DNA from 3 places in the Mesorhizobium montanum genome. Region 2 is predicted to be linked to each of the others. Evidence: predicted binding sites of a transcription regulator. Region 2 holds the regulator's gene; each other region holds the start of a gene.

What was found. Region 2 encodes PhoB, which activates phosphate uptake and scavenging genes when phosphate is short. Its sites were predicted from a motif close to TGTCATNNANCTGTCAT; they were not measured.
Positions count from the first base shown of each region.
Region 1: a site for PhoB is predicted at 3,079-3,095, ahead of RFM68_RS17410 (RNA degradosome polyphosphate kinase). Genes of this name have one in related genera too.
Region 3: a site for PhoB is predicted at 1,468-1,484, ahead of phnF (phosphonate metabolism transcriptional regulator PhnF). Genes of this name have one in related genera too.

Region 1 is NZ_JAVIJF010000012.1:63,963-69,361, forward strand. It holds gene ppx (exopolyphosphatase) at 1-728, opposite strand, end outside; gene RFM68_RS17410 (RNA degradosome polyphosphate kinase) at 725-2,920, opposite strand; gene RFM68_RS17415 (zinc-finger domain-containing protein) at 3,174-3,419, shown strand; gene RFM68_RS17420 (FAD-dependent monooxygenase) at 3,449-4,681, shown strand; gene RFM68_RS17425 (BrnA antitoxin family protein) at 4,760-5,083, shown strand; gene RFM68_RS17430 (TIGR02117 family protein) at 5,080-5,399, opposite strand, start outside.
Region 2 is NZ_JAVIJF010000001.1:400,884-406,282, forward strand. It holds gene RFM68_RS01900 (ROK family protein) at 1-1,039, shown strand, start outside; gene RFM68_RS01905 (VOC family protein) at 1,196-1,633, shown strand; gene phoB (phosphate regulon transcriptional regulator PhoB) at 1,763-2,452, opposite strand; gene phoU (phosphate signaling complex protein PhoU) at 2,472-3,179, opposite strand; gene pstB (phosphate ABC transporter ATP-binding protein PstB) at 3,200-4,003, opposite strand; gene pstA (phosphate ABC transporter permease PstA) at 4,000-4,851, opposite strand; gene pstC (phosphate ABC transporter permease subunit PstC) at 4,855-5,399, opposite strand, start outside.
Region 3 is NZ_JAVIJF010000001.1:51,041-56,439, reverse strand. It holds gene RFM68_RS00280 (carbon-phosphorus lyase complex subunit) at 1-307, opposite strand, end outside; gene phnH (phosphonate C-P lyase system protein PhnH) at 309-926, opposite strand; gene phnG (phosphonate C-P lyase system protein PhnG) at 926-1,387, opposite strand; gene phnF (phosphonate metabolism transcriptional regulator PhnF) at 1,522-2,259, shown strand; gene RFM68_RS00260 (zinc-binding alcohol dehydrogenase family protein) at 2,267-3,283, opposite strand; gene RFM68_RS00255 (ABC transporter permease) at 3,358-4,323, opposite strand; gene RFM68_RS00250 (sugar ABC transporter ATP-binding protein) at 4,320-5,399, opposite strand, start outside.

The DNA.
Region 1 (5,399 bases), on a different contig from region 2:
TTTTGCGCGCTGTCTGCCGATATCTCGTAGTGATGCATCACGCCGAGCGGATAGTTGTTCATTTCCATATGCAGCCTGGCGAGATTTCGCCAGGTGCCGCCAACGGCGTAGAAGGTCCTGCCCTGTCCGCCCTTCAAGAGCTTTGCCCGCCCCAGCTCCTGGCGCGCGATCTTCTGCGCCTGGACCAGCGAGTTCTTGGCCATGTCCTGCAGGCGCAGGCCGCCGAGCGGCAGCGTGATGCCGTCGCCGATCGACTCGCCATTGGTGTCGATGAGCTCCAGGCTGCCGCCGCCAAGGTCGCCGGCGATGCCGTTGGCCGGATGGAAGCCGGAAATGACGCCGAGCGCCGAATAATAGGCTTCCTGGCGGCCGGTGAGCACGCGGATCTCGGTCTTCAGCACGTCCTCGGCGCGGTGGATGAAGTCAGGGCCATTGCCCGCCTCGCGCGCGGCGGCGGTGGCCAGCACATACATGTGCTCTGCGCCCGCCTGATCCGACAGCGCGCGGAAGCGGCGGAATTCCTCCATCGATCGCGTCACCGCTTCGGGGTCGAGCCTGCCCGTCGAAACGATGCCGCGGCCGAGGCCGGCCAGCATCTTCTCATTGAACAGAAGTGTCGGCGAGCGCGCCAGCCCTTCATAGACGACAAGACGGATCGAGTTCGATCCGATGTCGATGATCGACAGCGGCCGCCGGTCCTGAAGCCGGCCCTGGGAAACTGAAATCACGCGGCGCCGTTCTTCTTGCGGCGCTTGAACTGGGCAATGCGCTTGGGCGCATGCGACTTCAGCGCGTCGCCCCGTCCGGAGAGGCTCGGATTGGTCATGAAATATTCCTGCGCGTTGAACGGCTCTTCGCCCTCTTCCAGCACAACGCGCCGGGAGGTGCCGTCAGCCAATACGTCGAAACTTTGCTGGTTGTCCATGATGTTGCCCAGCATGATCTGGCCAAGCACCTGTTCATGCACAGTTGGATTGGTGATCGGCACCAGCGTCTCGACGCGGCGGTCGAGATTGCGCGGCATCATGTCGGCGGACGAGAGGTAGACGACAGCCTCGTCGGACGGCAGGCCATGGCCGTTGCCGAAGCAGAAGATGCGGCTGTGCTCGAGGAAACGGCCGACGATCGACTTCACCCGGACGTTCTCGGAAAGGCCCGGCACCTGCGGTCTGAGGCAGCAGATACCGCGCACCACGAGGTCGATTTCGACGCCGGCGCGGCTAGCGTCGTAGAGCGCGTCGATGATGATCGGATCGACCAGCGCGTTCATCTTCATCCAGATGCGCGCCGGCCGGCCCTCGCGGGCGTGGACGATCTCTTCTGCGATGTGCTTCAGGATGCGCTTGCGCAGCGTGAACGGCGATACGGCAAGGCGCATCTCCTCGGCCGGCTCGGCATAGCCGGTGATGAAATTGAAGAGCTGCGCGACATCGCGCGCGATCGTCGGGTCGGTGGTGAAGAAGGACAGGTCGGTGTAGATGCGCGCGGTGACCGGGTGGTAGTTGCCGGTGCCGAGATGCACGTAGTTGCGCAGTTTGCCGTCCTCGCGGCGCACCACCAGCGACATCTTGGCGTGGGTCTTCAGCTCCAGGAAGCCGAACACGACCTGCACGCCGGCGCGCTCGAGGTCGCGCGCCCAGCGGATGTTGGCCTCCTCGTCGAAGCGCGCCTTGAGCTCGACCAGCGCGGTCACCGACTTGCCGGCCTCGGCGGCGTCGATCAGCGCGCGCACGATCGGGCTGTCGTTCGAGGTGCGGTAGAGCGTCTGCTTGATCGCCACCACTTCGGAATCGGCCGCCGCCTGGCGCAGGAACTGCACCACCACGTCGAAGGATTCGTAAGGGTGGTGGACGACGATATCCTTCTCGCGGATCGCCGCCAGGCAGTCGCCGCCATGCTCGCGGATGCGCTCGGGGAAACGCGGATTGTAAGGCGTGAATTTGAGGTCGTCGCGCGGAATGGCGACGATCTCGGAGATCTGGTTGAGCGCCAGCGGTCCGGTCAAGACGCTGATGCGGCTCGACGAGACACCGAGCTCGCCGGCAACGAAGTCGCGCAGTTGGGCCGGCATCAGCGTGTCGAATTCGATACGGATCACCGAGCCGCGGCGGCGCCGCTTCAGCGCCGTCTCGAACAGGCGAACGAGATCTTCCGACTCTTCCTCCACCTCGATATCGCTATCGCGGATGATGCGGAACGTGCCCGAGCCCTTGACCTCGTAGCCGGGGAAAAGCTTGCCGATGTAGATGCCGACCGCTTCCTCCAGCGGGATGAAGCGGACATGGTTCTTGCGGTCGGGCAGCCGGATGAAGCGGCGCAGCGCCACCGGCAGACGCAGCAGCGCGCTCATCTCCTCGCCATTTTTGCGATGGCGCAATTGCAGCGCGATCGAAAAGCCGAGATTGGGGATGAACGGGAACGGATGCGCCGGGTCGATCGACAGCGGGGTCAGCACCGGGAAAACCTGTTCCTGGAAATGCTCTTCCAGCCAGGTCTTCTCATCCTTGGTGAGCGCGTCGCGGGTGATGCTTTCGATGCCTTCCCTGTTGAGCAGCGCCATCAGGGTCGAGAGGCTCTTCTGCTGGTCTTCCTGCAGACGCTCGACCTCGCGCAGCAGCTGCTCGAGCTGCTGCTCGGGCGTGCGGCCGTCCGGGCTCTTCAGCGCGATGCCCTCGCGCACCTGGCCGGCAAGGCCGGCGACGCGGACCATGAAGAATTCATCGAGATTGGCCGCCGAGATCGACAGGAAGCGGACGCGTTCGAGCAGCGGATGATGCTCGTTGAGCGATTCCTCCAGCACCCGGCGGTTGAATTGCAGCCAGGAGAATTCGCGGTTGACGAAACGGTCGGGATTGCCGCCGTCGGGGCTCGCCGCCTCGACGGTGATGAATTCGCTCTGTACCGGCTTCAGTTCGTTCATGGTTTCCCGCTTTTGCCCGCAATCGTCCCTAGGGAGCGTCGCATATTGCCGTTCGGCGACGCTCTAACATGTTTTTGTGACGCATGATCCGTCACGGAATCGCTCCGTGCCCAGCCTCATGCGCTTAACCGGCTCAACTTATCCTCTGCCAGCCTTTTGCGACAGTTTGATTTCATCGATCTTGCAAACTGGCCTGTTATGATCCAGATGCAGACCGGTCACACCCACTGGCCGAACCCAATTGGAGACGACGATGGCAGGCGGTAGCATTCCCCATTTCCAGAACGACGCGGGCCATCCGGTCATCGAGATCGGCGTCAAGGAATTCATGTGCACCGGCGCCAACCCGCCTTTCGACCATCCGCATGTGTTCCTCGACATGGGCGACGACAATGAAAAGGTCTGCCCTTATTGCTCGACGCTCTATCGCTACTCGCCGTCGCTGAAGGCGACGGAAACGCAGCCGGCCGGCTGCCTCTATGTCGACCAGGCCGCCTGAGCCCGCAGATCATGAATGACTGCTAGATCATGGCTGAAACACGGTCCCGGCAAGTCGTCATCGCCGGGGCTGGCATCGCCGGGCTGACGGCAGCACTTGCCTTTTCGGCGCGCGGCTTGCCGGTAAGACTGTTCGAGCAGGCAAAGCAGCTCGAAGCGGCCGGCGCCGGCATCCAGCTTTCCCCCAACGCGACCCGCATCCTGCGCCGGCTCGGCGTTCTGGACCACCTGCTGCCCAACGCGATCCGGCCGGAAGCGGTGGCGTTGAAGGACGCGAGAAGCCTGCGCGAGCTCGCGCGCGTGCCGCTTGGGTTAGCTGGTGAAAGCCGCTGGGGGGCACCCTATCTGGTGGCGCATCGCGGCGACCTGCAGGCGGCGCTGGTGGCCGCGGCGGCGGAACGGCCGGACATCGAGCTTGTCACCGGCGCGCGGGTGAGCGCCATCGCCGTCGAGCCGCAAAGCGTAACCGCGACGGTCGAGACCAACGGCAAAGCCACGAAGGTCGCAGGCGGCCTGCTGATCGGGGCCGACGGCGTGTGGTCCTCGGTTCGCAGCGAGCTTGCCCGGACGGTCGGGTTTGCGGCAAGCCGGTTCTCCGGCGAGCTCGCCTGGCGCGCGACGATCCCGGCGCAAAGCGCCGCCGGCCAGGCCTTTGCGCAAATCGCCGCCATCGACTGCGTCACCACCTTCCTGCATGCCGGCTTCCATATGGTCGCCTATCCGGTGAGCAAGGGCAGCGCCTTCAACCTTGCAGCCTTCACCAGGGGCGAGCGCATCGCCGAAAGCTGGTCCGGCCATGCCGACCCCGCCATCCTTTCAAGCGCCATGCGCGGCACGGCGGCAACGCTGGCGAGGCTGGTGGCGCTCGCCGGCCCATGGACGGCTTTCCCCATCCACACGGTCGAGCAACGCCGCTGGACGATGCCGGAGGGGATCGCGCTGATCGGCGACGCCGCGCATGCGATGACCCCATTCGCGGCGCAGGGTGCGGCGATGGGGATCGAGGATGCCTCGATGCTTGCCAACCTCGTCGCGGATTCCCCCGGCGATCCGCGGCAGATCCTCGCCATGTGGGAAAATCTCAGACGGCCGCGCGTCGAAAAGGTGCTGAAGCGCGGCGCGCTCAATCGGCTGGCATGGCACGCCTGGGGACCGGTGGCGATCGCCCGCAACCTGGTGCTGGCGGCTCGGCCGGCGGAAAAGCTCGCGGCGGACCTGGACTGGCTTTATGGCTGGGAGGAGCGGAAGGTGGGGAGGCGGTAGGAGACCGAGAAGAAGACGGGATAGAAGTAGTCCGGATCATTTCGGCGCGGCGGGCTACGAAAGCGGAAAGAAGACGTTATGAGCAAAACCGTTCGATATAAATTCAATCCGACAAATCCGCCGCCGCTGACGGAAGCCCAGAAGGCCGAAATCGCGGCGCTGAAAGCACGATCGGAAGACGATATCGATACCAGCGACATTCCAGAATTGACGGAAGAGTTCTGGCAAAGGGCTGTCCGAAATCCGTATTTCAAACCGATCAAGCAACAGCTGACCCTGCGTCTCGATTCCGATGTCGTTGCCTGGTTCAAAGAGCACACGCCGGAAGGTCGCGGTTATCAAAGCGCGATCAACAAGGCGTTGCGCGAATATGTGACGAAGCAGGACCGTAAGGCAGGCTAATCATACAGCCTCAGCGACCACCCCAGCGATACCGGCAACGGGTTCCACCAGCCGGTGCGCAGGCCCGCCGTCCTTAGCGCTGCCGCCGTCCAGGTGTTGCAGCCGATAAGCGCGTTGAAGTGGCCGTTGGCCTCGTAAAAGCGGTCGAAGCTGGAATAGCCGGCATTGTCGATGACCATCGACCCGTTAGGTCCCTGCCGGAAACTCGCCGCGATGTAATCGAGCAGTGCCGCAAGATGCGCCTCGTCGATATCGAAACCTGCGACATCCGGATGCGGTTCCTTGATCGCGCCCGCGACATCGACATGCATTACCG
Region 2 (5,399 bases):
ACGCGGCCGGCCGCAGATCGGCCTTGCGCTGAACCCTGAAGCCGCCGCGGTGCTGACCGTGGTGTTGTCGCTGAATTTCCTGTCGGTCGCCGTGATCGACTATGCCGGCCAGGTGATTGCCGAGGAACAGCAGCGCCTGGACACGCTTGTCATGCCGCGCGACCAGCTGATCGGCGAATGCATGGCAATCGTCCGGCGCCGGCTGCAGGATCCCGACCTCGACCTGGGCAGTGTCGCGCGTATCGCCATGGGTATTCAGGGCATCACCGACACCCATGCACGCGCCATGCTGTGGTCGCCGATCACGCCGTTGACCGACATTCCTTTTGCCGACATCCTCGAGACGGAATTCGGCATCCCAGCCACCATGGAGAACGACTGCAACATGATGGCGGTGGCGCTGCAGTGGCGCGACCCCGAGCGCTATCGCGACGACTTCATCGCTATCCTGCTCTCACATGGCATTGGCATGGGCCTTGTGCTGAAGGGCACGCTGTTCACCGGCACCCATTCCTCCGGCGGCGAGTTCGGCCACATGATCCACCGCCCGGGCGGCGCGCTTTGCCGTTGCGGCCGCCGCGGCTGCGTCGAGGCCTATGCCGGCAATTATGCGATCTGGCGCAGTGCCATGAAGATGGGCGAGGACGCCGAGCCGGTCGACGTCGGCGACGCCGATATGCGGGCCCTTGCCGCGAAGGCGCGCGAGAAGGACGGCCCGGAGCGCGAGGCCTATCGCCGGGCGGGCGAGGCGCTTGGTTTCAGCCTCGGCAGCCTGTTTGCGCTGATCGATCCGGCGCCTGTCGCGATGGTCGGCGTCAGCGCCGCCGCCTTCGACCTGATCGAGCCGGCGCTGCGGGAGGCGATCGCCCAGACCGCCGGCGGCCAGCACTCGAAATCGATCTCCTTCGACACCGAGCCGAACGAATTGCCGCTGATCCGCGAAGGCTGCGCCATGCGCGCGCTGACCTTCGTCGACCAGGAGATTTTCGCTCCCGGTGTCCAATCTAGGACCGGCGCGGCGGGGAAGAACGTGGCCTGAGGCGGCGTTGACACGCGTGGCTCATCGCCAACGTTCGGGATTGGCTGCTGCCTCCCGCGGGTCATCCCAGGTCCGCGCGTCGCCTCGCTGCCTGCCGCGCCGGAAGTATCGAACCCGTCCGTTGTCAGACCCGACCACATCTTGTAGATCGGACACATGGCGCTCAAACGGATGGACAACATAGGAATCGTCGTCGAGGATCTCGCGACGACGATTGATTTCTTTCGCGAGCTCGGCCTCGAGCTCGAAGGTCGGGCTATGATCGAAGGAGAATGGGCCGGACGTGTCACTGGGCTGGGCGATCAGCGCGTCGAGATTGCCATGATGCGCACGCCGGACGGCCACGGCCGGCTCGAGCTCTCCCGCTTCCTCACACCGCCTGCCGTCGCGGATCACCGCAACGCCCCGGTGAATGCTCTGGGCTACCTCCGCGTGATGTTCACCGTGGACGACATCGACGAGACGCTTGAAGGGCTCCGCAAGCGCGGCGCGCATCTCGTAGGCGAAGTAGTCCAGTATAAAGACGCGTATCGGCTCTGCTACATCCGAGGGCCTGAAGGGCTTCTCATCGGAATCGCCCAAGAACTCGGCTGAGCGTAATACGAAGACGGTGACCGAGCGACCAATGTCAGCGAGCGCATCTCACCAGAGCAATTCCAGGAAAAGTGTGACACGGTAGGCTCGGCGTTTTCGCCCGTAAGCCCTTCCGTCCGGAATTGCGGCCTAATCTTCCCTGATTGCGTAGCCTGCCCCGCGGATGGTGCGGATGACGTCCGGCATGCGGCCGTTGTTGACGGCCTTGCGCAGGCGGCCGACATGCACGTCCACGGTCCGCTCGTCGATATAGATCGTCTCGCCCCAGACATTGTCGAGCAGCTGGCTGCGCGAGAACACGCGGCCGGGATGGCGCATCATGAATTCGAGCAGCCGGAACTCGGTCGGGCCGAGCCTGATCTCGCTCTTTTTGCGGTAGACGCGATGCGATTCGCGGTCGAGCACGATGTCGCCGACCTTGAGCACGCTGGACAGCACCTCCGGCTTGGCGCGGCGCAGCAACGCCTTGACACGCGCCATGAACTCCGGCGTCGAGAACGGCTTGACCAGATAGTCGTCGGCGCCGGTCGAGAGGCCGCGCACGCGGTCGCTCTCCTCGCCGCGCGCCGTCAGCATGATGATCGGCAGCCGCTCGGTCTCGGGCCGCATCCTGAGACGCCGGCAAAGCTCGATGCCGGAAACCGCCGGCACCATCCAGTCGAGTACGAGCAGGTCGGGAACGTTTTCCTGCAGGCGGATTTCGGCCTCGTCGCCGCGGGTCACCACTTCGACCTGGTAACCTTCGGATTCGAGGTTGTAGCGGAGCAGCACCCCCAGCGGCTCCTCATCCTCCACCACCATGATGCGTGGCGCGATCATTGGCAGATAACCTTTTCCGTCACGCCGCCGGCGCCGACATTGCCGTCTCGTCCTGCTTCGGGCGGTTCGCGGGCAATTGCGTGCCGGTCAACACATAATAGGCGTTCTCGGCGATGTTGGTCACATGGTCGCCGATGCGCTCGAGATTCTTGGCGCAGAACAGAAGATGCGTGCAAGCGGTGATGTTGCGCGGATCTTCCATCATGTAGGTCAGGAGCTCGCGGAAGACGGACGTGTATTTGACGTCGATGCGCTCGTCGTCGTTGCGAAGCTTGGCCAGCGCCGTAGCATCGCCCACCGTATATTCCTGTATCACCGCCTGGACCTGGATCAGCACCAACTGCGCCATGGAATCGATCGAATGCGTGAGATCGCGCGGCGCGGCGCTGATGCCGACGGCGCCGACGCGCTTGGCGATGTTCTTGGCCAGGTCGCCGATGCGCTCGAGGTCGCCGGCCATGCGGATCGAGCCGACCACGTGGCGCAGGTCGTCCGCCATCGGCTGCCGCTTGGCGATCAGCGTGATGGCGCGGTCGTCGAGCTCGCGCTGCCGCGCATCCATGATGGCGTCTTCGGAGACGACGCGCTGCGCCAGCGCATTGTCGGACTCGAGCAGCGCCCGGGTCGAAGCGCCGACCATGGAACCGGCAAGGTCGCCCATGTCGTTGATGAGCCGGCTGATCTGCCTCAGATCCTCGTCGAAGGAAGCGACGGTATGTTCGGCCATAATGATGTCCTCGTATGAACTCAGCCGAAGCGGCCAGTGATGTAGTCCTGCGTGCGCTTCTCGCGGGGCGAGGTGAATATCTTCTCGGTCCGGTCGAACTCGACCAGCTCGCCGAGATACATGAACGCCGTCTGCCGCGATACGCGCGCCGCCTGCTGCATGTTGTGGGTGACGATCACGATGGTGTAGTCGGCCTGCAATTCGTCGATCAGCTCCTCGATCTTGGCGGTCGACAGCGGATCGAGCGCGGAGGCCGGCTCGTCGAGCAGTATCACCTCGGGCTTCACCGCCACCGTGCGGGCGATGCATAGGCGCTGCTGCTGGCCGCCGGAGAGGCTGAGGCCGCTGGCGTTGAGCTTGTCCTTGACCTCGTTCCAGAGCGCGGCGCGCTTCAGCGCCTGCTCGACGCGGCTGTCCATCTCGGCCTTGCCGATCTTTTCATAGAGCCTGACGCCGAAGGCGATGTTTTCGTAGATTGACATCGGGAACGGCGTCGGCTTCTGGAACACCATGCCGATCTTGGTGCGCAGCAGGTTGAGGTCCTGCGAGCGGTCGAGGATGTTCTTGCCGTCGAGCAGCACCTGCCCTTCCGCGCTCTGCTTCGGATAGAGCTCGTAGATGCGGTTGAGCACGCGCAGCAGCGTCGACTTCCCGCAGCCCGACGGCCCGATGAAGGCGGTCACGCTGCGCTCGGGCAGGGACAGGTTGATGTCCTTCAGCGCTTTCGACTGGCCATAGTAGAAATTGAGGTTCTTGATCTCGATCTTGGCCTTCTCGACGGTCGTGTCGGCTACGTTCAGATCCGTGGACAACATCGGTTTCATCTGTCCTCTCTGCGTCCGGTTAGGCTGCGGGCGAAGATGCTCAGCCCGAGAACCGTCAGGGTGATTATGAGTGCGCCCGTCCAGGCCAGCTGCTGCCATTCCTCGTAAGGGCTGAGGGCAAACTGGAAGATGGTCACCGGCAGGCTGGCCATCGGGGCATTGAGATTGCTCGACCAGAACTGGTTGTTGAGCGCGGTGAAGAGCAGCGGCGCGGTCTCGCCGGAGATGCGGGCGATCGCAAGCAGGATACCGGTGACGATGCCCGACATTGCCGCGCGGTAGGCGACCGAACGGATCACCACCCAGCGCGGCGCGCCGATGGCGGTGCCGGCTTCGCGCAAGGCGTTGGGCACCAGGTTGAGCATGTCCTCGGTGGTGCGCACCACGACCGGGATGACCAGGATGGCCAGCGCGACGGCGCCGGCGATCGCGGAGAAATGGCCCATCGGCCGCACCATCAGCTCATAGACGAACAGGCCGATGATGATCGAGGGCGCCGACAACAGGATGTCGTTGATGAAGCGCACCACCGTCGTCAGCTTCGAGAAGCGACCATACTCAGCCATGTAGGTGCCGGCCAGCACGCCGATCGGCGTGCCGACGACGATGCCGATGATGGTCATCACGATGCTGCCGTAGATGGCGTTGAGAAGGCCGCCGGCGTCACCGGGCGGCGGCGTCATCTGCGTGAACACCGCCAGCGAGACGCCGGACAGCCCTTTGTAGATCAGCGCCCCGAGGATCAGCGCCAGCCAGGCAAGGCCGATGCCGGCAGCGACGACGCACAGCGTCATCATCACGCCGTTCTTTCTCTTGCGGCTGTTATGGAGTGCAAGGGATGTCGACATCGGTCAGGCTCCCGTGCGGGCGTCGATGCGCATCAGCATGTAGCGCGCGATGGCAAGGATGATGAAGGTGATGACGAACAGGATGAGGCCGAGCGCCACCAGCGAAGAGGTATAGAGGTCGCCGACGGCTTCGGTGAATTCGTTGGCGATAGTCGCCGAGATCGTCGTGGCAGGGGCAAACAGCGAGCTGCTGATGCGGTGGGCGTTGCCGATGACGAAGGTGACGGCCATGGTCTCGCCGAGCGCGCGTCCGAGAGCGAGCATGACGCCGCCCATGATGCCGACACGTGTATAGGGAATGACGACGCGCCGCGTCACTTCCCAGGTCGTGCAGCCGATGCCGTAAGCCGATTCCTTGAGCACCGATGGCACCGTGTCGAACACGTCCTTGCTGATCGAGGTGATGAAAGGCAGGATCATGATGGCCAGGATCATCGCCGAGGTCAGCAGGCCGATGCCATAGGGCGGGCCGGCAAACAGGTTGTTGAGGCCGGGAACGCCATGGAACAGCCAGATGATGAAGGGCTGCACGGTCGTCTGCAGGAATG
Region 3 (5,399 bases), 350 kb from region 2:
GCTCGACCTGCATGGCGCCGGTATCGACCGGGTTGGTGTAGCCGAAGCGCGGCAGCGTGGTGCGGTAGGCGCGCACCAGGAAGATCGCCTCGATCATGTCGCCGCGCGCCTGGACGACGGCCAAGGCCGCAAGCTCGCGATCATAGAGCGAGCCTTCGCTCATCACCCGGTCGACGCCGAGCGCCAGCTGCTCGACGATCTGGTCGAGGCGCAGCGCCGGCACCGAGCGGTCGCCGCGGCGGCGATCGGCCAGCAGCCGATGGGCGTTGGCAATAGCGGCTTCGCCGCCTTTCACCGCGACATACATGTCATGCCTCCATGGTCTTGATGCGGGTGGTGCGCGGCAGGCAGGCGAGGCTGCCGGGCGCGGCCAGAATGATGTCGACGCCGCGCGGGAAACGCTGGTTGTTCTGCTTCCACTGCTCGACGAAATGGCGCGGCATGCCGGTCGGCGCGATCATCGCCGTCTTCTCGATGCCCGGGCCTTCAAGCAGCAGCGTCGGACCGGAACCGAGATCGCTGGTGAGCAGGATCAGCGTCGTCGAGCGGTCGGGATATTCCTGCGTACCTTGCGAGAAACCGTCGAGCGCCGCCATCTCCTTCGGATTGGCGATCAGGGCGAAATGCGCGTCGGCCGGCGTGTTGGCCATGGCCAAGGGCGCGCCGGTGTGAAAGCCGAGCCAGGCCTTGACCGAGGCTTCCGCCTGCAGCGGCGGATCGAGCCAGACCGGCGTATCGTTGTCGCAGAGTGCCAACGCTACGGCGCCGGCCGTCGCCGACAACGGCGCCGGCGGGTGAGCGAGCTGCGCGAGGGCCTGGACGGAACCGGGGCGAGCCATAGCGTCCATGATGGCTCGGAAGACGACTTGCGCGTCGAAGACCGGCTCAATGAAGCCGCCGTCGATCGATTGCGTGGCGATATTCATCAATCCTCTCCGCGCACCATGGTGAAGAAATCCACTTTCGTGGCCGCCGTCTCGACGCGGCGCGTCTCGCGCGCCGTGTCGTGCGCCGCGCGCAGGGGGGCGACCAGTTTCGTCTCGACCGCCTCGCGTTGCGCCGGATCCTGCCAGAGCGCGTCGGCTATCGCCGCGAGCCTTGCCTTGCCCTTGTCGCGGCCGAGCGCGTAGGAATGGCCGACCTGGCCGGATGGCAGACGCACCGTGGCGCGGGTGACCGTCGCCTCGCCGACATTGAACGGCGCGCCGCCGCCGCCGATCCGCCCGCGCACCGTCACCAATCCGGTTTCGGGGCCACGCAAAAGCTCCGCCTCCGAGGGCAGACCGGCCTCGTTCCACAGACGCGCGATGTCGTCGGCCGCAGCGTGTGCCAGCGTTGCCATCATGGCCTTTCGCCCGGCCTGCTCGCGCGCTTCCCGTCCTCGCATGGCGTCGCTCCCTGCATGCAGAAATTTGTCTATTGATATAGACAACTATACAAATTATACTCACCTCGTAACGGGAGTCCATGACGGGTGGATGACAACCCGGGAAAAATGCGCGGGGGCGATAGGTGGTCGGACTGGCAAGCAGCATTGAAAGGCGTAACGGCGTGTCGCTGTGGCGGCAGATCGCCGACAGGATCCTGCAGGGGATTGCGAGCGGCGATTTCGCGGAGAATGCGGCACTGCCGCCTGAAGTCGTGTTGGCCGAGCGATACGGCGTCAACCGTCACACGGTGCGCAGCGCTATTGCAGCACTTGTGCAGGAAGGCGTGCTGAAGGCCGAGCAGGGACGCGGCACCTTCGTCTTGTCGCGCAAGCGGCTGTCCTATCCGATCGGCGCACGCACGCGCTTCTCGACCGGACTGCAGGGGCAGACGACCGAGCGGCATATCGCGCTGCTTTCGTCATCGACCGAACCGGCCAGCCGGCGCATCGCCGAGTCGCTGGGCATTGCCAAGGGCGCGGTCGTCATCCGCCTGGAGACGCGCGGCGAGGCCGACGGTCACCCGGTGTCGCGTGCAACGACCTGGTTCGACGCCAAACGCTTCGCCGGCATCGAAGCGGCAATGGCGGAGACAGGATCGATCACCGCCTCGCTGAAGCGCTTCGGCATCAATGATTATCTTCGGAACTCGACGGTGCTGTCGGCACGGCACGCCGATGCCGACGATATTGCCGCGCTGGATCTGCAGCCTGGCGCCATCGTGCTGGTCACCGTCGCCGTCAACGTGACGCTCGACGGCCAGCCGATCCAGTTCGCGGAGTCGCGCTTTCCAGCGGAGCGGGTGGAACTCAGGCTCTCGGCCAACGATTAGAAGCGTCCTATCCGACCTCGATGATCGCCTTGATCAGGCCGGATTTCTCATGCGTCCACCGTGCCAGATCACGCGGCGTTTGGCCAAGCGTCGTGCGGTGGGTGACGAGTTTGTCCAACGGCACGGCGCCGTTGCGGATCGAAGCCGCGACATGGTCGAAATCGGCCCTTAGCGCATTGCGGCTGCCGACGAGCGTCATCTCGCGCTTGTGGAACTCGGGATCGGAGAAGGTGATGTCGTCCTTGACGACGCTGACCAGCACCAGCGCGCCGCCATGCGCGACATGGGCGAAGGCCGACTGCACCGACCGCGTGTTGCCGGTCGCGTCGAACACGAGGTCGAAACCTTCACCGTCGGTTGCCTGCCGCACCAGTTCGGCGGCGGTTGCCTTCGAACTGTCGAGCGGGGCAAAGCCGAGTTCCTTTTCGGCGAAGCCGAGACGCTCGGTGCTCATGTCGAGCAGGCTGACGTCCAGCCCGGCGATGCGCGCGAAAATCGCCGTGCCGAGGCCGATCGGGCCGGCGCCGATGACCAGCGTGCGCGCGCCGGGCATGCCAAGCGAGCGGCGCACCGCGTGCGCGCCGATGGCCAGGAATTCGACTGTGGCGGCGTCGGCCAATGACAGGCCGTTTGCCGGATAAAGGTTCTGCGCCGGCACCAGGATCTCGTCGCACATGGCGCCGTCGCGGTGCACGCCCAGCACTTCGATCTTCACGCAGCAATTCGGTTTGGCGTGTCGGCAGGCAACGCATTTGCCGCAGGCGAGATAGGGGTTGACGATCACCGGCTCGCCGACGGCAAGGTCGACGCCTTCACCTCTCTCGGCCACGGTGCCCGCAACCTCGTGGCCCATGATGCGCGGATAGGCGAGGAAAGGGTGCTTGCCTTCGAAGATGTGGTAGTCGGTGCCGCAGATGCCGACATGGCTGACCGCGATGCGCGCCCAGCCGGGCGGAGGCGCGCCGGGGTCGGCGCGGTCTTCGAGGACGAGATCGCCGGGCGAGCGGCAGACGACGGCTTTCATTGGGCAAATCCAGAGTTCAAAAAAGCGCGCCGGCCTCGGTTGAACGGGGCCGGCGCGGAAGTTTCAGGGAGGATTCATTTGCCGCGACGGCGCAGACCGTCGAAGTAGACGATGACGATGATCAGCAGGCCGGTGATGATCCGCTGCCAGAAGGCATTGACGTTGAGCAGGTTGGCACCGTTGTTGATGGTGGCGAGGATGAAGGCGCCGAGCAGGGGCCCGTGCACCGAACCCACCGCGCCGAACAGCGAGGTGCCGCCGATCACCGATGAGGCAATCGCCTGCAGTTCCCAGCCCTCGGCCTGGGTAGGGTTGCCGATGCCGATGCGCGAGGCGAGCAGCACGCCGACGAAGGCCGCGCACAGGCCGGACAGCGTATAGGCCATGTAGATGGTGCGCTGCACGTTGACGCCGGACAGGCGCGACGCCTCGGCATTGGAGCCGACCGAGAACAGATAGCGGCCCCAGCGGCTGTGATGCAGGAAGACGTAGGCCGGGATACCAACCAGGATCACCATCCAGAACAGATTGGGGATGCCGACGAAGGAGTTGCGCGAGAACTCCTGGAAGGCGTCGTTGTTGATCGAGATCGAATTGCCGTTGGTCATCAACAGGCCGATGCCGCGCAGGGACGTCAGCGTCGCCAGCGTGATGATGAAGGGCGGCAGACCCATCTTGACGATGCCGAAACCGTGGAACAGGCCGATGGCGACGCCGACCAGAAGCGTGATCAGGATCGCGGCGAAGACCGGTATGCCGGCATTGATCAACATGGCGGCGATGACGGTGGTGAAGCCGACCACCGCGCCGACGGAAAGATCGATGCCGCCGGTGATGATGACGAAGGTCTGGCCGACCGCCAGGATGGCGATCATCGAACCTTGCCGCAGCAGGTTCGAGATGTTGTTGGCCGAGGCGAAGCTCGGCGTCGCCAGCGACAGAATGACCCACAGCAGAACGAGCAGCGCCAGCAGCGTCAGCCCGAACAGGGCGTTGTAATTTCGCTTGGGCTTTTCGGCGGCGATGGCCTCGGTGCTCATGTCTGACCTCCCTGTTTTTCTTGTTTCTCGGCGAGCGCCTGCGTGAGAATTTCCTCGTGATCGGCGCTGTGGAAGCCATGCGTGGCGACCAGCTTGCCGCGCCGGAACACATGCAGCGTGTCGGCGAGCTCGTAGACTTCCGGCAGATAGGACGAGATCAGGATGATGCCGGCGCCCTTCGATAGAAGCACGCTGAACAGCCGGTAGATCTCGGCCTTGGTGCCGACGTCGACGCCGACCGTCGGCTCGTCGAAGATGAACAGCTTGGCGCCATGCGCCAGCCATTTGCCGATGACGATCTTCTGCTGGTTGCCTCCGGACAGGCTGGAGGCAAGCGCATGGCGCGTCGGCGTCTTGATGCGCAGATCGGCGATCTGGCGGTCGGCCTCGGCCTTCTCCTTCGCACCGGAGATCAGCAGGTTGCTCGAGATGCGCTTGTAGATCGGCAGGTTGAGGTTCATGCCGACCGGCAGATTGAGGCACAGGCCCTGGTCGCGGCGGCTTTCCGGCGCCAGCGCCATGCCCAACCTAATCGCATCGTGCTCGGAGTTGACCTGGACCTCCTTGCCCTGCCACAGGATCTGGCCGGCCGACTTTTTGTGGCGGCCATAAAGCGTGGTGACGAACTCGCTGCGGCCGGCGCCGATCAGGCCGTAGAGGCCGACGATCTCGCCCTCCCGGACGGTCACCGAGACATTCTCAAAACCTTTGCCCGAGAGGCTCCTCGCCTCGACGACGGTGGCGCCGGGCGTGAAATGCTCCTTGTGGTAGATCTGCTCGATCGAGCGGTTGATCATCAGCTTGACCAGCTCGGGCTCGTTGGTCTCGGCAATGTTGCGGGTGCCGACGAGCGTGCCGTCACGCAGTACGGAAACGCGGTCGGCGAGCTCGAACACTTCCTCCATGCGGTGGCTGATATAGATGATGGTGACGCCTTCGCCCTTCAGCCGGCGGATCAGCTTGAAGAGCTGGTCAGCTTCCTTGCGGGTGAGGTAGGCGGTCGGCTCGTCGAAGATCAGGAATTTTGTGCCGCGCACGGTGGCGCGGGCGGCGGCGATCAGTTGCTGCTGGCCGAT